4 regions of the Neorhizobium sp. USDA 3394 genome follow, and region 2 is predicted to be linked to each of the others. Evidence: riboswitches for the same ligand, from Rfam matches in the RefSeq annotation. Region 2 holds a riboswitch; each other region holds the start of a gene.
The links. A riboswitch is a leader RNA that binds a small molecule or an ion and turns the genes downstream of it on or off. The one in region 2 is predicted to bind thiamine pyrophosphate.

Region 1: another riboswitch for thiamine pyrophosphate. It lies ahead of thiM (hydroxyethylthiazole kinase); the one in region 2 lies ahead of thiB (thiamine ABC transporter substrate binding subunit).
Region 3: another riboswitch for thiamine pyrophosphate. It lies ahead of thiC (phosphomethylpyrimidine synthase ThiC); the one in region 2 lies ahead of thiB (thiamine ABC transporter substrate binding subunit).
Region 4: another riboswitch for thiamine pyrophosphate. It lies ahead of ACZ9EJ_RS05420 (ABC transporter permease); the one in region 2 lies ahead of thiB (thiamine ABC transporter substrate binding subunit).

What each region holds. Positions count from the first base shown of each region.
Region 1 covers NZ_JBWCDU010000002.1:1,802,506-1,806,034, forward strand. The annotation lists gene ACZ9EJ_RS30090 (heavy metal translocating P-type ATPase) at 1-1,078, opposite strand, end outside; TPP riboswitch at 1,193-1,288, shown strand; gene thiM (hydroxyethylthiazole kinase) at 1,339-2,139, shown strand; gene thiE (thiamine phosphate synthase) at 2,136-2,774, shown strand; gene thiD (bifunctional hydroxymethylpyrimidine kinase/phosphomethylpyrimidine kinase) at 2,771-3,529, shown strand, end outside.
Region 2 covers NZ_JBWCDU010000001.1:4,117,887-4,121,415, forward strand. The annotation lists gene thiP (thiamine/thiamine pyrophosphate ABC transporter permease ThiP) at 1-847, opposite strand, end outside; gene thiB (thiamine ABC transporter substrate binding subunit) at 852-1,862, opposite strand; TPP riboswitch at 1,902-2,009, opposite strand; gene ACZ9EJ_RS20160 (response regulator) at 2,091-2,540, opposite strand; gene ACZ9EJ_RS20165 (ABC-F family ATP-binding cassette domain-containing protein) at 2,700-3,529, opposite strand, start outside.
Region 3 covers NZ_JBWCDU010000001.1:3,947,925-3,951,453, reverse strand. The annotation lists gene thiC (phosphomethylpyrimidine synthase ThiC) at 181-1,992, opposite strand; TPP riboswitch at 2,092-2,224, opposite strand; gene ACZ9EJ_RS19475 (acyl carrier protein) at 2,404-2,655, shown strand; gene ACZ9EJ_RS19470 (acyl-CoA dehydrogenase family protein) at 2,657-3,529, shown strand, end outside.
Region 4 covers NZ_JBWCDU010000001.1:1,141,519-1,145,047, reverse strand. The annotation lists gene ACZ9EJ_RS05425 (ABC transporter substrate-binding protein) at 1-509, opposite strand, end outside; gene ACZ9EJ_RS05420 (ABC transporter permease) at 506-1,288, opposite strand; TPP riboswitch at 1,424-1,527, opposite strand; gene ACZ9EJ_RS05415 (ABC transporter permease subunit) at 1,591-3,279, opposite strand; gene ACZ9EJ_RS05410 (ABC transporter substrate-binding protein) at 3,276-3,529, opposite strand, start outside.

The DNA of each region.
Region 1 (3,529 bases), on a different contig from region 2:
GGGAGAACCGGTCGATGAAGCGTTCGGTCGGGGCCTTGCTCTCCTGCGCCTCCTCGACCAGCCGCACCACGCGGGCAATGGTATTGTCCTCGGCGGCGGCCGTCACGCGGACCCGCAAGGCCGCATCGCCGTTGATCGTGCCGGCAAACACCGTATCGCCGATACCCTTGGCAACCGGCGTACTTTCCCCCGTCACCGGCGCTTCGTCGATTGCACTTTCGCCGGCAATGATGATGCCGTCCGCTGAAATGCGGTCGCCGGGACGCACGAGGATGATCGCGCCGACGGCAAGGCTCTCGGCCGGCACTTCACGGGCCCGGCCGTTCTCTTCGAGCAGCGCGTTCTTCGGCACCAGCGCCGTCAGGCTCTGGATGCTCTGCCGCGCCTTGCCGGCTGCCACCCCTTCCAGCAGTTCGCCGATCAGGAACAGGAAAACCACGGCCGCCGCCTCTTCCGACGCATCGATGACAACAGCACCGACGGCGGCGATCGTCATCAGCATCTCGATGGAAAACGGCGTGCCGGCAAATGCGGCCATGACGGCGCGACGGGCAATCGGCACGAGGCCGATCAGCATCGCGGCCGTGAAAATGTAAGCGTCATAGGCCGGCAGCAGGTGGCCGATCCCGTAAGCCACGGCCAACGCAACACCGACCAGGATCGTCAATCGGCCCTTGGCCGATTTCCACCACGGTCCCTCCATCGGACCGTGATCGTGGCCGTGCAGGCCTTCAATTTCGGTAGAGCCGTGGTCGTGAGGGGAATGATCGTGCGCGCCATCATGGGCGTGATGATGGTGGTCGTGGTCGTGCGTCCCGCGGATCTCCCCCTCAATGGGGGTGATCGGGAGTTTGCCCCTTCCCAAAGCCCTGAGCGAATAACCCAACCCCACGACCTTCTTCTCGATGGCGACAAGATCACCGGTCCCGTCATGCCTCACCGTCATCGTGCCCGAAGCCACCGAAACGGACACGTCCTCGACGCCCGGCATGCGGCGCACCGCGGTGTCGATCTTCGTCGCGCAGCTGGCGCAATCCATGCCGCCAACCTTGTATCGTGCCTGTGTCGTCGCGCTCATCGTCTCTTTCCCGTTTGGACCGAGCCTCGTCTCTACAACCTCTAGCGACTAGAGCTGCAAGGCCCAAAATCAGAAAAAATCACTGGCGAAGCGCATTATCTTTGCTGTAAGCCATGGTGAAGACAGGGGCGTCCGGCAGAGCCGGGCTGAGAAGCACCCTTAGAACCTGAACCAGATCATGCTGGCGGAGGGAGTCGTCCGGGCGCTGACAACCGCGCCCCGCGCCTGCCCCGCCGAACGAGGCAGACATGCACACGACAATGCCCCTTAGCGAGACCCCCGGCCAGCTGCTGACCGCGATGCGCGCGAAAAATCCGCTCGTCCAGAACATCACCAATTTCGTGGCCATGAACATCGCCGCCAACGTGATGCTTGCGGCCGGCGCCTCCCCCGCCATGGTGCACACGAAGGAAGAAGCCGGCGAATTCGCCCGCATCGCCTCGGCCCTGACGATCAATATCGGCACCCTGTCGCCGGATTTCCTGGCCGGCATGAAGGCCGCGGCCGAAGCCGCCACCGAAGCTGGCAAACCCTGGGTGCTCGATCCCGTCGCCCATTATGCCACCGCCTATCGCCGCGCCGCACTTGCCGAGCTCATGGAACTGCGACCTACCGTCATCCGCGGCAATGCATCGGAAATCATCGCGCTGGCCGGCAGCCAGTCGAGCGGCCATGGCGTCGACAGCGGCGACAGCGTCGCGGCGGCCGAAGGCTCCGCCATCGCCATCGCCCGGCGGCAGGGCTGCGTGGTGGCCGTTACCGGCGAGGTGGATTTCGTCACCGACAGTCGGCGTTCGGCCCGCATCCTCGGTGGTTCGGCCCTGATGCCGCGGGTCACCGCGCTCGGCTGCTCGCTTACCTGCCTTGTGGGTGCCTTTGCGGCCAGCACGGACAATCCTTTCGAGGCGACGGCCGCAGCACTCGCGATGTTCGCGGTCGCGGGAGAGGAAGCGGCCTTCACCGCCTCCGGGCCCGGCTTCTTCTCGCCGATCTTCCTCGACCGTCTCGCGGCGCTGACCGGCGAGACACTCGATGCCAAGGCAAGGATCGTTTCCGCATGAAAAAGACCTTCGATCTTTCCGTCTATCTCGTCCTCGATCCGGATCTCTGCCGGGAGATCGGCATGGTCGAGACGGCAAGGCTGGCGGTCGCCGGCGGCGCGACCATCGTCCAGCTCCGCGACAAGCAGGCGGACACAGCGCAGATGATCGAAACCGGCCGTGCGCTGAAGGCGGTTCTGGCAGGCACCGGCGTGCCGCTGATCATCAACGACGACGTGGAAGCGGCGATCGCGATCGGCGCCGAAGGCCTGCATGTCGGCCAGAGCGATATGGTCGCCGTGATGGCGCGGCAGCGCGTCGGCCATGGCATGATCCTCGGCCTCTCGGTCGAGACCGAGAACCTGGCGCGGCGGGTGGATCCGTCGATCGTTGATTATGTGGGCATCGGTCCCGTCTTTGCGACAAGCACCAAGCCTGACCACAAGCAGCCGATCGGTTTCGACGGGCTTGCGCGCATCGCGGCCATGGCGCCGGTTCCGGCGGTCGCGATCGGTGGCGTCAAGGCGGAACATGCCGGACCTGCACTCGCCGCCGGCGCAAAGGGCATCGCGGTCGTCTCCGCCATCTGCGGCCAGCCCGATCCGCGGGCCGCAGCCCGCAGGATCGCCGCGGAAATCGAAAGGGCACGCACGTGAGCATCAAGAATGTCCTGTCGATAGCCGGTTCGGACCCTTCCGGCGGCGCCGGCATCCAGGCGGACCTGAAAACCTTCGCGGCGCGCGGCACCTATGGCATGGCGGCGCTGACGGCGCTGACCGCCCAGAATACCCAAGGGGTCAGCGGCGTGCATGCAGTGCCCGCAGCCTTCGTCGCAAACCAGATCCGCGCGATCTTTCTCGACGTGCGGGTCGATGCCGTGAAAATCGGCATGATTGCCAATGCCGAGATCGCCGAAGCGGTTGCCGAGGCACTCCGTCCCTACCGCGATACCGTGCCGATCGTGCTCGATCCGGTGATGATCGCCAAGGGCGGTTCGCCGCTGCTGGCGCTCGACGCGGTGGACGCCGTCACCTACAAGCTGATGCCGCTCGCCACCGTCGTCACCCCCAACCTGCCGGAAGCGGCAGCGCTGCTCGGCGACACGGTCGCCACGACCCGAGAGGAGATGGCGGTCCAGGCTGGGCGGCTGCTGACGATCGGCCCGAAGGCGGTATTGGTAAAAGGTGGCCATCTGGAAGGAGAGGACAGCCCGGATGTGCTGGCCGACGCCACCGGCATCCATTGGTTCGAGGGCAAGCGCACCCCGACCAGCAACACCCACGGCACCGGCTGCACGCTGTCGAGCGCGATCGCCGCCGAACTCGCCAAGGGCGCCTCGTCCGCGCAGGCGGTCGCCGTCGCCAAGACCTATCTCGCAGGAGCGATCGCAGCGGCCGATACCCTCACCGTC
Region 2 (3,529 bases):
TCCGGCCGTCGAAGCGGCGGGTGGCCCGGCCTGTCGTGATGCCGCTATCGTCTGGCGCCGGGAAAAGCGAAATCGCGACCAGGATCAGCGCCGTCGTGCCGATCTGCAGCAGCGACAGCGCGATCGCGCGGGGCGGATCGAAGTCGAAACGCAGCGACTGATAGATCGCGACCTCGAGCGTCGTCGCGGCCGGCCCGCCGCCGAGCACCAGGACGAGCGTGAAGCTCGTGGCGCAGAGCATGAAGATCAGGCCGGCGATGCCGGGAATGACGCGCCGCGCCGCGGGCCATTCGATGAAACGGAAGACGGAAAACGGTTTCATTCCGAGGCTGGAGGAGAGGAGCCAATATTCCGCCGGCAACCGTTCCAGTGCCGCGAGCAGCAGCCTTGCGGCGAGCGGCAGGTTGAAGAACACATGGGCCAGCAATATGCCGGAAAGGCCGTAAATGCTGATCGGCTGTTCGAGTCCAAGTTTCAATAGCAGGCTGTTCATTACTCCCTGCCGTCCCCAGATGCCGATCAGGCCGAGCGCACCGATCAGCATCGGCAGGCCCATCGGCAATGCCATCAGCCGGATGACCCATACTCGGCCCGGAAAGCTTGGGCGGCGTGCAAGCGCGAGAGCAACGGGAAGCGCGAAGATGACCGACAGCAGCGTCGAAAGAACCGCCTGCAGCAGGGTGAAGCGCAGGATTCGCCAGGTATAGGCGGTGAACAGCCGGCTCTGGGTGTCACCGGCGTCCCAGGAGAGAAGGGCGGCGACTGCGATGCCGACGAAGAAGGCGATTCCGACAAGGCTCAGCAGCCCCCAGCCTATCCCGCGTCTCCGCTCGGCTCGCGTCAGCATGGGATCAGTTCATGCTCATGGCGGTCAGCCATTCGTCGATCCACGCCTGCCGGTTCTTGGCCACCTGGTCCGACCCCATCAGGAAAGTCTTGGTCGGCTGCACCAGCTTGTTGAAAGCGTCGGGGAGCGGCTGGGAGGTCTTGGCGGCCGGCATCATCCAGTTGGTGGTCGGGATGACGTCCTGGAATGCGGGCGACACCATGAATTTCAGGAACTGTTTCGCCAGATCCTTGTCCTTCGCCCCCCTCAGCATGCCGGCGACCTCGATCTGGATGTAATGTCCTTCGGAAAAGGAGGCGGCCTGGTAGCGGTCCGTCTTCTCCTCGACCATGTGATAGGCCGGCGAGGTCGTGTAGGAAAACACCATCGGCACTTCGCCCTTGGTGAACAGGCCATAGGCCTCCGACCAGCCTGGCGTGACGGTCAGCACGCGTTTCCGGAGCTTGGCCCAGGCCTCCGGTGCCTGGTCGCCATAGATCGATTTCACCCAGAGCAGCAGGCCGAGGCCGGGCGTCGACGTGCGCGGGTCCTCGATGGCGATCTTCTGTGCCGGATCGCCCTCCACCAGTTCCTTGAGGCTTTTCGGAGGGCTCTTCATTGCCTGGCTGTCGTAGACGACGGCGAAATGGCCGTAATCGTAGGGAATGAACGTGTCGTCGCTGTAATTGCCCGGCACCTTGGCCCCGGAGGCGTCGAGCCCATGCGGCTCGAACAGGCCGGTCGCCTTCGCCTCGGAGATCAGGTTGGTATCGAGGCCCAGCGCGATATCGGCGTCGGTGCCGGGACCCTCCAGCTTCAGGCGGGTGAGAAGCGCCACGCCATCGGCGACGCCGACGAAGTTGAGCTTGCAGGCGCAGGTCTTTTCGAAGGTCTCCTTGACCTTAGGTCCTGGACCCCAATCGGAGATGAAGCTCTCATAGGTATAGACGGTCAGCGTCTTTTCCTGCGCTTCGGCGGGCGCGGACAGGGAAAAGGCGGCCGTGGCCGCGAATATCGAAAGAATGATGCTGCGCATCAGCGTTCCTCGTTTTGGTGACAAAGGGGAATAGGCGCTGATGAAGAGCCGTCTAATCCCTCCGCCGGTGTTAACCGGATCAGGTTCCGCGGGTTGGCCAAAGGCCTCTCAGCCGCACGAAAACGCGCGGCACCCCGTTAGAGCAGGATCAGATTTAGCGGCGAGGGAGATAGCTGGCAAGAGGCGGTCTGCGACCGGCTCAAGGCGAATTCTACGGGAGCAACATGCTCAGTGGTTCTGCGGAAAAACTTTCAGTTCACGCGGCACGATCGCCATGCCGCCGAGCCGGTTGGCAACGGCGTAGTCGATCGTCTTCTCGACGACATCGGGCATGACCGGTTTCGTCAGGACGCCGAGCGAGCCTTTGACGCCGGCTTTCACGTCGTCCGGATTACCCGTCATGAATACGACGGTAATGCCGTATTGCTCGGCAAGCTCGCGGCCGATCTCAGGACCGGTTCGCCCGTCCGAAAGATTGACATCGACCAGGGCGATATCGGCATAGGCGGCGAGTGCGAGGGCGTGTTTGCGGGCATTGGCAAAACCCGCGACTTTGAGGCCCATGGCTTCGATCGTCTCAGCCACATCGAGCGCGATCAGAAACTCGTCTTCGACAATCATAACTCTCTGATTCATCGCCTCAGTGGCCAGCCGACGACGCGTAACATTTGTCAGCATTGGATGTCCCCATTCGGTTGATCGGTTCCCGGCAGGCCGATCCGTCTCCGGGACATTTCGACCACTATTCATACCCAGAACGTCTCGGGACATCATATGTTCCGGTCCGCGACAAATATTTTTATAGCTAACTAATTGTTAAGCTTAACAAATCTAAAATCAGCCCTCGATTTCCTCACGTAGCATTTCGAGCTCGAGCCATTCTTCTTCCATTTTGCTGATGTTTTGGCGAAGCTTTTCCATCTCAGCGGCCAGCTTGTTGAAGGCGGCGGGATCCTTGGTGAAGAGGTTGGGATCGGCCATCTTCTTCTCGCGGGCGGCGATCTCGGCCTCGGCTTTCGCCATTTCCTTCGGCAGGTTTTCAAGCGCGAATTTCTGCTTGTAGGAAAGTTTGCCTTTGCCCTTCTGGACGTCAGCGGTGGGTGCCGAAGATTCGGTCCTTGCCTTGTCGGCCTTTTCCGCACGGCGCCGTTCTTCCTGCGCGCCTTTCCGCTGCGCCAGCATATCCGAGTATCCGCCGGCATATTCGATCCAGCGGCCATCCGGTGCGTCCGGATTGGCGGGGGCAATGGTCGAGGTCACGGTGCGGTCGAGGAAGTCGCGGTCGTGGCTGACGAGGATGACGGTGCCGGTGTAGCCGGCGACGATTTCCTGCAGCAGGTCCAGAGTCTCGATGTCGAGGTCGTTGGTCGGTTCGTCGAGGATGAGCAGATTGGAAGGCCGGGCCATGATGCGGGCGAGCATCAGCCTCGCGCGCTCGCCGCCGGACAGGTTCTTGATCGGTGTCCTGATCTGTTCCGGCTGGAACAGGAAGTCCTTCATGTAGCCTGCGACATGCCGCTGCTCGCCGTTGACCAGCAGCGTCTCGCCGCGGCCGTCCGTCAGATAATGGGACAGCGTGTCCTCGGGGTTCAGGTCCTCGCGCTTCTGGTCGAGCGTGGCGATTTCCAGGTTGGTGCCGAGCTTGACGGTGCCGGTATCGGGCGCCA
Region 3 (3,529 bases), 170 kb from region 2:
CCGGCAGGCGGGAGGGGTTTTGATGCTGGATGAAGTCCCCTCCCCAACCCCTCCCCACAAGGGGGAGGGGCTCCACGCGCCGCCCCATGCCTTCATGTGATCGCCCTGCTCTTGAGGGGAGATAGGCTGGGCTGCAAGGCAGCGGGCTGAACTGCCTCGACGTCGAAGGACAGGATCAGCTCACGCCTTCCCCACCGGCATATAGAGATCTCCGCCGTCGCGATATTTCGCAGCCATGGCTTCCAGGCCCTCCTTCTGCGCCTCGGCGCGGATGTCATGCGAAATCCGCATCGAGCAGAATTTCGGGCCGCACATGGAGCAGAAATGCGCCACCTTGTGCGCCTCCTTGGGCAGCGTCTCGTCATGCATCGAACGCGCCGTTTCCGGATCGAGCGAGAGGTTGAACTGGTCCTCCCAGCGGAACTCGAAACGGGCGCGCGACAGCGCGTCGTCGCGCACCTGCGCCGCCGGGTGGCCCTTGGCGAGATCGGCGGCATGCGCCGCGATCTTGTAGGTGATGACGCCCACCTTGACGTCGTTGCGGTCCGGCAGGCCGAGATGTTCCTTGGGCGTGACGTAGCAGAGCATGGCGGTGCCGAACCAGCCGATCATGGCTGCCCCGATGCCCGACGTGATGTGGTCGTAGCCCGGCGCGATATCGGTGGTCAGCGGCCCGAGCGTATAGAACGGCGCCTCGCCGCAGACGGCGAGCTGCTTGTCCATGTTCGCCTTGATCTTGTGCATCGGCACATGGCCGGGGCCTTCGATCATCACCTGGCAATCCTTCGCCCAGGCGATCTTCGTCAGCTCGCCGAGGGTCTCCAGTTCAGCGAACTGCGCCGCATCGTTGGCATCGGCGATCGAACCGGGGCGAAGGCCGTCGCCGAGCGAGAACGACACGTCGTAGGCCCGGGCGATGTCGCAGATTTCCTCGAAATGCTCGTAGAGAAAACTCTCCTTGTGGTGATGCAGACACCACTTGGCCATGATCGAGCCGCCGCGGGAGACTATGCCGGTGACGCGGTTGACGGTGAGCGGGATATAGGCGAGCCGCACGCCCGCATGGATGGTGAAATAGTCGACACCCTGCTCGGCCTGCTCGATCAGCGTGTCGCGATAGACCTCCCAGGTCAGGTCCTCGGCAATGCCGTTCACCTTTTCGAGCGCCTGGTAGAGCGGCACGGTGCCGATCGGCACCGGCGAATTGCGGATGATCCATTCGCGGATATTGTGGATGTTGCGGCCGGTCGACAGGTCCATGACCGTATCGGCGCCCCAGCGGATCGCCCAGACCATCTTCTCGACTTCCTCGGCCATCGACGAGGTGACGGCCGAATTGCCGATATTGGCATTGATCTTCACCAGGAAGTTCCGGCCGATGATCATCGGTTCGGATTCGGGATGGTTGATGTTGGCGGGAATGATCGCCCGGCCTTCCGCGACTTCGCGCCGAACGAACTCGGGTGTCACGAAGTCCGGCACATGGGCGCCGAAACTTTCGCCGTCGCGGATGAGCGGCTCGCTGGCCGCCTGCCGGCCGAGATTCTCGCGGATGGCGACGAATTCCATCTCCGGCGTGACGATGCCGGCCCGCGCATAGGCGAGCTGGGTGACGGCCCTGCCCACCTTCGCCTTGAAAGGCTGGTTGCGGACCGGGAATTCCGGCGTCAGGTGGCTCCCGGACACGAAGCCGTTATCCTCCGGCCTGACGATGCGGCCCTCATAGGCCTCGACATCGCGGCGGGCGGCAATCCAGTTTTCACGCAGGCGCGGCAGGCCCGCGTCGATGCTGATCGCGGCACCTTCCACCGTGTAGGGACCGGAAGAATCGTAGACGGTGACCGGCGGTTCGCCGGAGGTCGGATGCAATGCGATCTGACGCATCGGCACGCGGATGTCCGGATGGATCGTTCCTGCTTTCAGGACTTTCATGGAAGCGGGAAGCGGGCCGGTGGTGACGACCGGGGTAAGCTTGGTGGTTGCGATATTCATGGCTCAAGGCTCCAAGGTTTGACGTTTGGAGACCCAGTTCCAGTGTTGGAATGATGGAAAAACACCCCGGAATCCGAAGGACGGTTTCCCATCCTCGCTGCCGCAGCGCCCGCACCGTCCCTACGCCAGTATGAACTGGATCAGGTTCAACGGGTCACTGCGCCTCGGCCGGCCAAAGCCGGTCCGACCAGCAGTATCTCAGCCCCTTGGCGGGACCCCCCTGGTGAATGGCGCCATCAGAAACCCGCGGGCCGTTGATGTCAAGCCGGGCCATGCCGATGGTAATCGATCGGATTTTACGGAATCCCGCATCCCTAACTTCACGACGTTTATTACCGGAATCTTATGCTTTCCTGCGTAGTAAAGTCTCCAGCGATGAACGCAGAATTCGAACGATCCGGAGACGTCGAGATGAACGAGACCATTCGCGAATTGCTCACACGGGTAGGCGGCCTTCCGGTCGCTGTGACCGAGCTGGAAGACGGCGCCGATCTTTATGCGGCCGGCCTCTCCTCCTTTGCGTCCGTGCAACTGATGCTGGGCCTGGAAGAGGCCTTCGACATCGAGTTTCCCGACAGCCTTTTGAACCGCAAGTCCTTCGCCAGCATAGCGGCGATCGAGCAGACGGTTTCGCATATCCTGAAAGCGCGCGAGGCCGCTTGAGATGAGCCTCCCTGCCTTTGCCGCCGACATGAGCCTGAGCGCCCGCGCTCACCGCGTGGCAACCGTAGCGGCCGAATTTGCCGACCGTGTCGACCATGACGGCCGCTTCCCCCGCGAGGCCGTCGATGCCATGAGGGCCGAGCGCCTGATCGGTATCCAGATCCCGGCCGCGTTCGGCGGCGAGGGCGCTTCGATCACCGAGATCGCCGAGGTCTGCTCCATCCTGGGACAGGCCTGCGCCGCGAGCGCCATGGTTTTCGCCATGCACCAGATCAAGGTTTCGAGCCTCGTCGAGCACGGTGGCGACAGCGAATGGCACAGGGACTTCATGCGCGAGCTTGCCGGCCGCCAGCTTCTCGTCGCCTCCGCGACGACCGAGGGCGGCATCGGCGGCAATATGCGCAACTCCATCTGCGCGATCGAGGTCGAGGGCGACACCTGCCGCCTGACGAAGGACGCGACGGTGATTTCCTACGGCGCCCATGCCGATGCGATCATGGTCACCTCGCGCTCCAACGAGAAGGCCGCACCGACCGACCAGGTCATGACCGTCTTCAAGCAAGGCCAGTATAGCCTGCAGAAGACCGTCGACTGGGATACGCTCGGCATGCGCGGCACCTGCTCCGACGGTTTCCTCTTCAGGGGTGAAGCGCCGTCCGTCCAGATCTTCCCAAAGCCGTTCGCCGAGATCGCGGCGCAGTCGATGCTCGCCACCTCGCATCTCCTCTGGAGCGCGGTCTGGTACGGGATCGCCGCCGATGCGGTACTGCGCGCCCAGGCCTTCGTGCGCGCCGCCGCCCGCAAGGCGGGCGGCACCCAGCCGCCCGGCGCACTGAGGCTGGCCGAAGCCTCGAACCTGCTGCAGCTCCTCAAG
Region 4 (3,529 bases), 3.0 Mb from region 2:
CCGATCAGCGACGGCGACAGCGAGAAGTTGACGTTGATCAGCTCGACATCGTTGTTGGACAGGCCTTCCGAGGCCAGCATGCGCTTCAGCATGGCATCCTCGAAACCGGTGACGGAGAAGCCGACCTTCTTGCCCTTCAGGTCCTTGAGGCTCTTGATCGGACCGTCCGCCAGCACCGTCACGGTGTTCAAGGGTGTCTCGACCAGCGTGCCGAACCGCACCAGCGGCAGGCCCGCCTCATGGTCGAGATAGAGATTGGGCTGGTAGTGGATGCCGATATCCGCCTGGCTTGCGGAGACCAGGCGCGGCACCGCAGAAGGGTCGGACGGCGGAATCAGCTCAACATCGAGGTTCGCATCGGAAAACAGGCCGCGCTGCTGGGCGATGACCATCGGCGCGTGATCCGGATTGACGAACCATTCGAGCAGCACGCTCAGCTTGTCGGCCGCCTGCGTGGGCGCGGCCAAGCTGGCGAGCGCGATGACGGAGGCGGTGAGGATACGGATCATGATCGAACGGAACTCCTTGATGCAGATTGGGATGAAGGATCGGCTTCGCTGGCCCAGGGGGCGAGACCGGCCGTCAGCCGGTCGATGAGAAGCCGCAAAATGAGGGTGAGGATGGCGAGTATGGTCATGGCCGCGAACACCGTATCGGTCTGCATGCGCGCATTGGCCTGGACCATCACGAAACCGAGGCCACCCGACGCACCGACCCATTCGCCGACGACGGCACCGAGCGGCGCCAGCGGGGCTGCGACCCTGAGGCCCGAGACGAGGCTCGGGATCGCCAGCGGCACGCGCATCGACACCAGCGTCTGCCAGTGCGAGGCGCCCTCCAGCGAAACGGCATCGAGGATTTCCTGATCGGTGCGGCGAAGACCGTCGGCAAAGGCGGAGGCGACCGGAAAGAAGATGATGATCGTCGTCATCGCCACCTTCGAGGCGAGGCCGAAACCGAGCCACAGAACCAGTATCGGCGCCAGCACGAAGACGGGAAAGGCCTGCAGGATCAGCACCATCGGCCAGACCAGACGGCCGAGCCGCGGCAGCGCTGCGACACCGAAGGCGGTGGCGATCCCGAGACCAGCACCGATCACCAGCCCGAAGACGATTTCCGTCAGCGTGACGAGACTGTTCTGCAGCAGGAAGCCGGGCTGCCGCAGAAAGGCGGACGCGACGGCAATGGGAGACGGCAGAATATAGCGAGGCGGAGCAAACAGCCAGACGCCCGCTTGCCAGAGGGCGACAAGCAAGACGAGGCCGATGACCGCGTGGGAGGCGCGCATGATGCTACGCGTCGAATCCAGACGCGACGGCTGGATATCCTTTTGGGACAACGGAAAGAATGAATGTCATCGGTCGATCTCCAGATCAGCTCAATCACGGAGATCCAGGTGAAGCGGAGAAGAGAAAAATCGTCGGATGACGCCTATTTCCGTTCCTACGCCGGCATGACCCGGATCAGGTTCAAGGGTCCGGCTCAGCGCCATCTCAGCATCGTCAAGATGCTCCCCTCGGAATGGGACGATAACTGTCGGTTTTCAGTATGCCTGTCAAGCGGTCCGGCCGGCCCGCCATCGTTTCCAATTCAGCGTGCGTAGAGCCTGTCGAGACGGACCACCCGGCCCACCAGCACCAGCGCAATGACCGTGAAGACGATCAGCACGGCCGAGATGGCATGCGCCGTCGGCTCCAGGCTGAAGGTCGATTCCGAATAGATGCGGACCGGCAGCGTCGTCAGGCGGGCGGTGGTGAGGAAGCTCGTCACCGTCACCTCGCCGAAGCTCAGGAGGAAACCGACGATGCCGGCAGCAAACAGTCCCGGCGCCAGACCCGGCATGATGATCAGGAAGAACCGCCGCGCAGGGCTTGCCCCGAGGCTCGCCGCCGCCTCTTCCTGCGCCCGGTCGAGCCCCATGACCGAGGTGGTCAGAAGCGTGATGGCGAAGGGAAGGATGACGATCACGTGGATTGCCACGAGGCCGAAAAAGGGTGGAATGATCAGGTAGATCTGCAGCAGCCGCAGCATGCCGACGCCGATCGCCACATGCGGCAGCGACATCGGCAGCAGCCAGAAGGTCAGAAGCGCCGAGCGGCCCTTGAACGGATAACGGGCGAGCGCAAACGCCGCCGGTAGCGAGAGCGCAAGCGCCACCAGCATCGAGGTGACGGCAAGCTGCACCGACACCCAGAAGGCATCCGCATAGGTCCCCGCAAAGAACACCGCTTCGTACCATTTCAGCGTGAAGCCGCGGAAACCGGACGCGGTCGCCTGCGGCACGTCGTTGAAACTCTGGATGCAGACCAGCACCAGCGGCAGCAGCAGGAGCAGCAGCGAGGTGGCGAGCAGCAGTTTCGAAACGAGCGGCCCGAGAATGTCGATGACCGGCACGATCCAGCGCGGAATGCTCCATGGATTGCTGGGCTTGCCCTTCAGCCACGGCATGAGGCGGTTGAGGAGATAGGCGCAGAGCGCCGCAAACGCGAGACCGGTCACCGTCATGATGATCGCAAGTGCTGCGGCAAGCGGTGCGTTGAGGTTCTTGATCGCCTCCTGCAACACCAGCATACCTGTGGTCCAGACCTTCTTGCCGCCGAGCAGCGAAGCGGACACATAGGCCGTGGTCGCCATCAGGAAAACGATGATGGCGCCGGACCGCAGGCCCGGCAGCGAAAGCGGCAGGTCCACCGTGAGGAACCGGACCGCCGGAGACGCGCCAAGGCTCTGGGCCGCCTCATGCACGCGCGGCGAAGTGTTCTGCAGGTTGTCGTAAAGCGCCAGCACCATGAACGGCAGAAACACCTGCGCCAGCGCGACCGCGACCGCGCCATGGGTGAACAGCATGTATCTCGCAGGCGGAATGCCTACGAGGCCGGTGACCGAATTGATCAGCCCTTCCGGCGCAAGCAGCAGGATGATGCCGAGCGAGCGCACCACGACATTGGTGAGCAGCGGAATGAGGATGACGGCGAACGCGGCCGCGCGGTATTTTACCGGCATCCGCGCCAGCCAGTGGGCGAGCGGATAACCGAGAAGCGCGGTGATCACCGTAACGCCGAGGCCGAGCAGGATGGTTTCGGAAACGACGCCGAAATAGAAACTGTCGGAGACGATGTCCCGGAACTGGGCGATCGACGGCGCCAGGAACAGCGGGCCGAAAGGATCGGGATACTCGTGCAGGGAGAGCACGAGGACCACGAACATCGGCGCCGCGAAGGACAGAAGCAGCCAAAGGGTGACCGGCGCTGCAAGCGCCGGCCCGATCCAACGGTTCATCCCGCGATCTCCCGATCGTATTTCGCCTGCCACTTGGCGCGGCTGGCATTGATCACGTCCCAATCGAAATCGACGAGCTTGGCGACATCGGCATCGCCGAGCACGAGTTTCGACTTGAGATCGTCCGGGACCGTGATGTTGCTGACGGTCGGCGAATAATAGATCTGGCGTGCATAGGCGAGCATGCAGGGCTCGGAGAGGTGCAGGTTGATCCACTCTTCGGCGAGCTTCTGGTTCTTCGTGCCCTCGG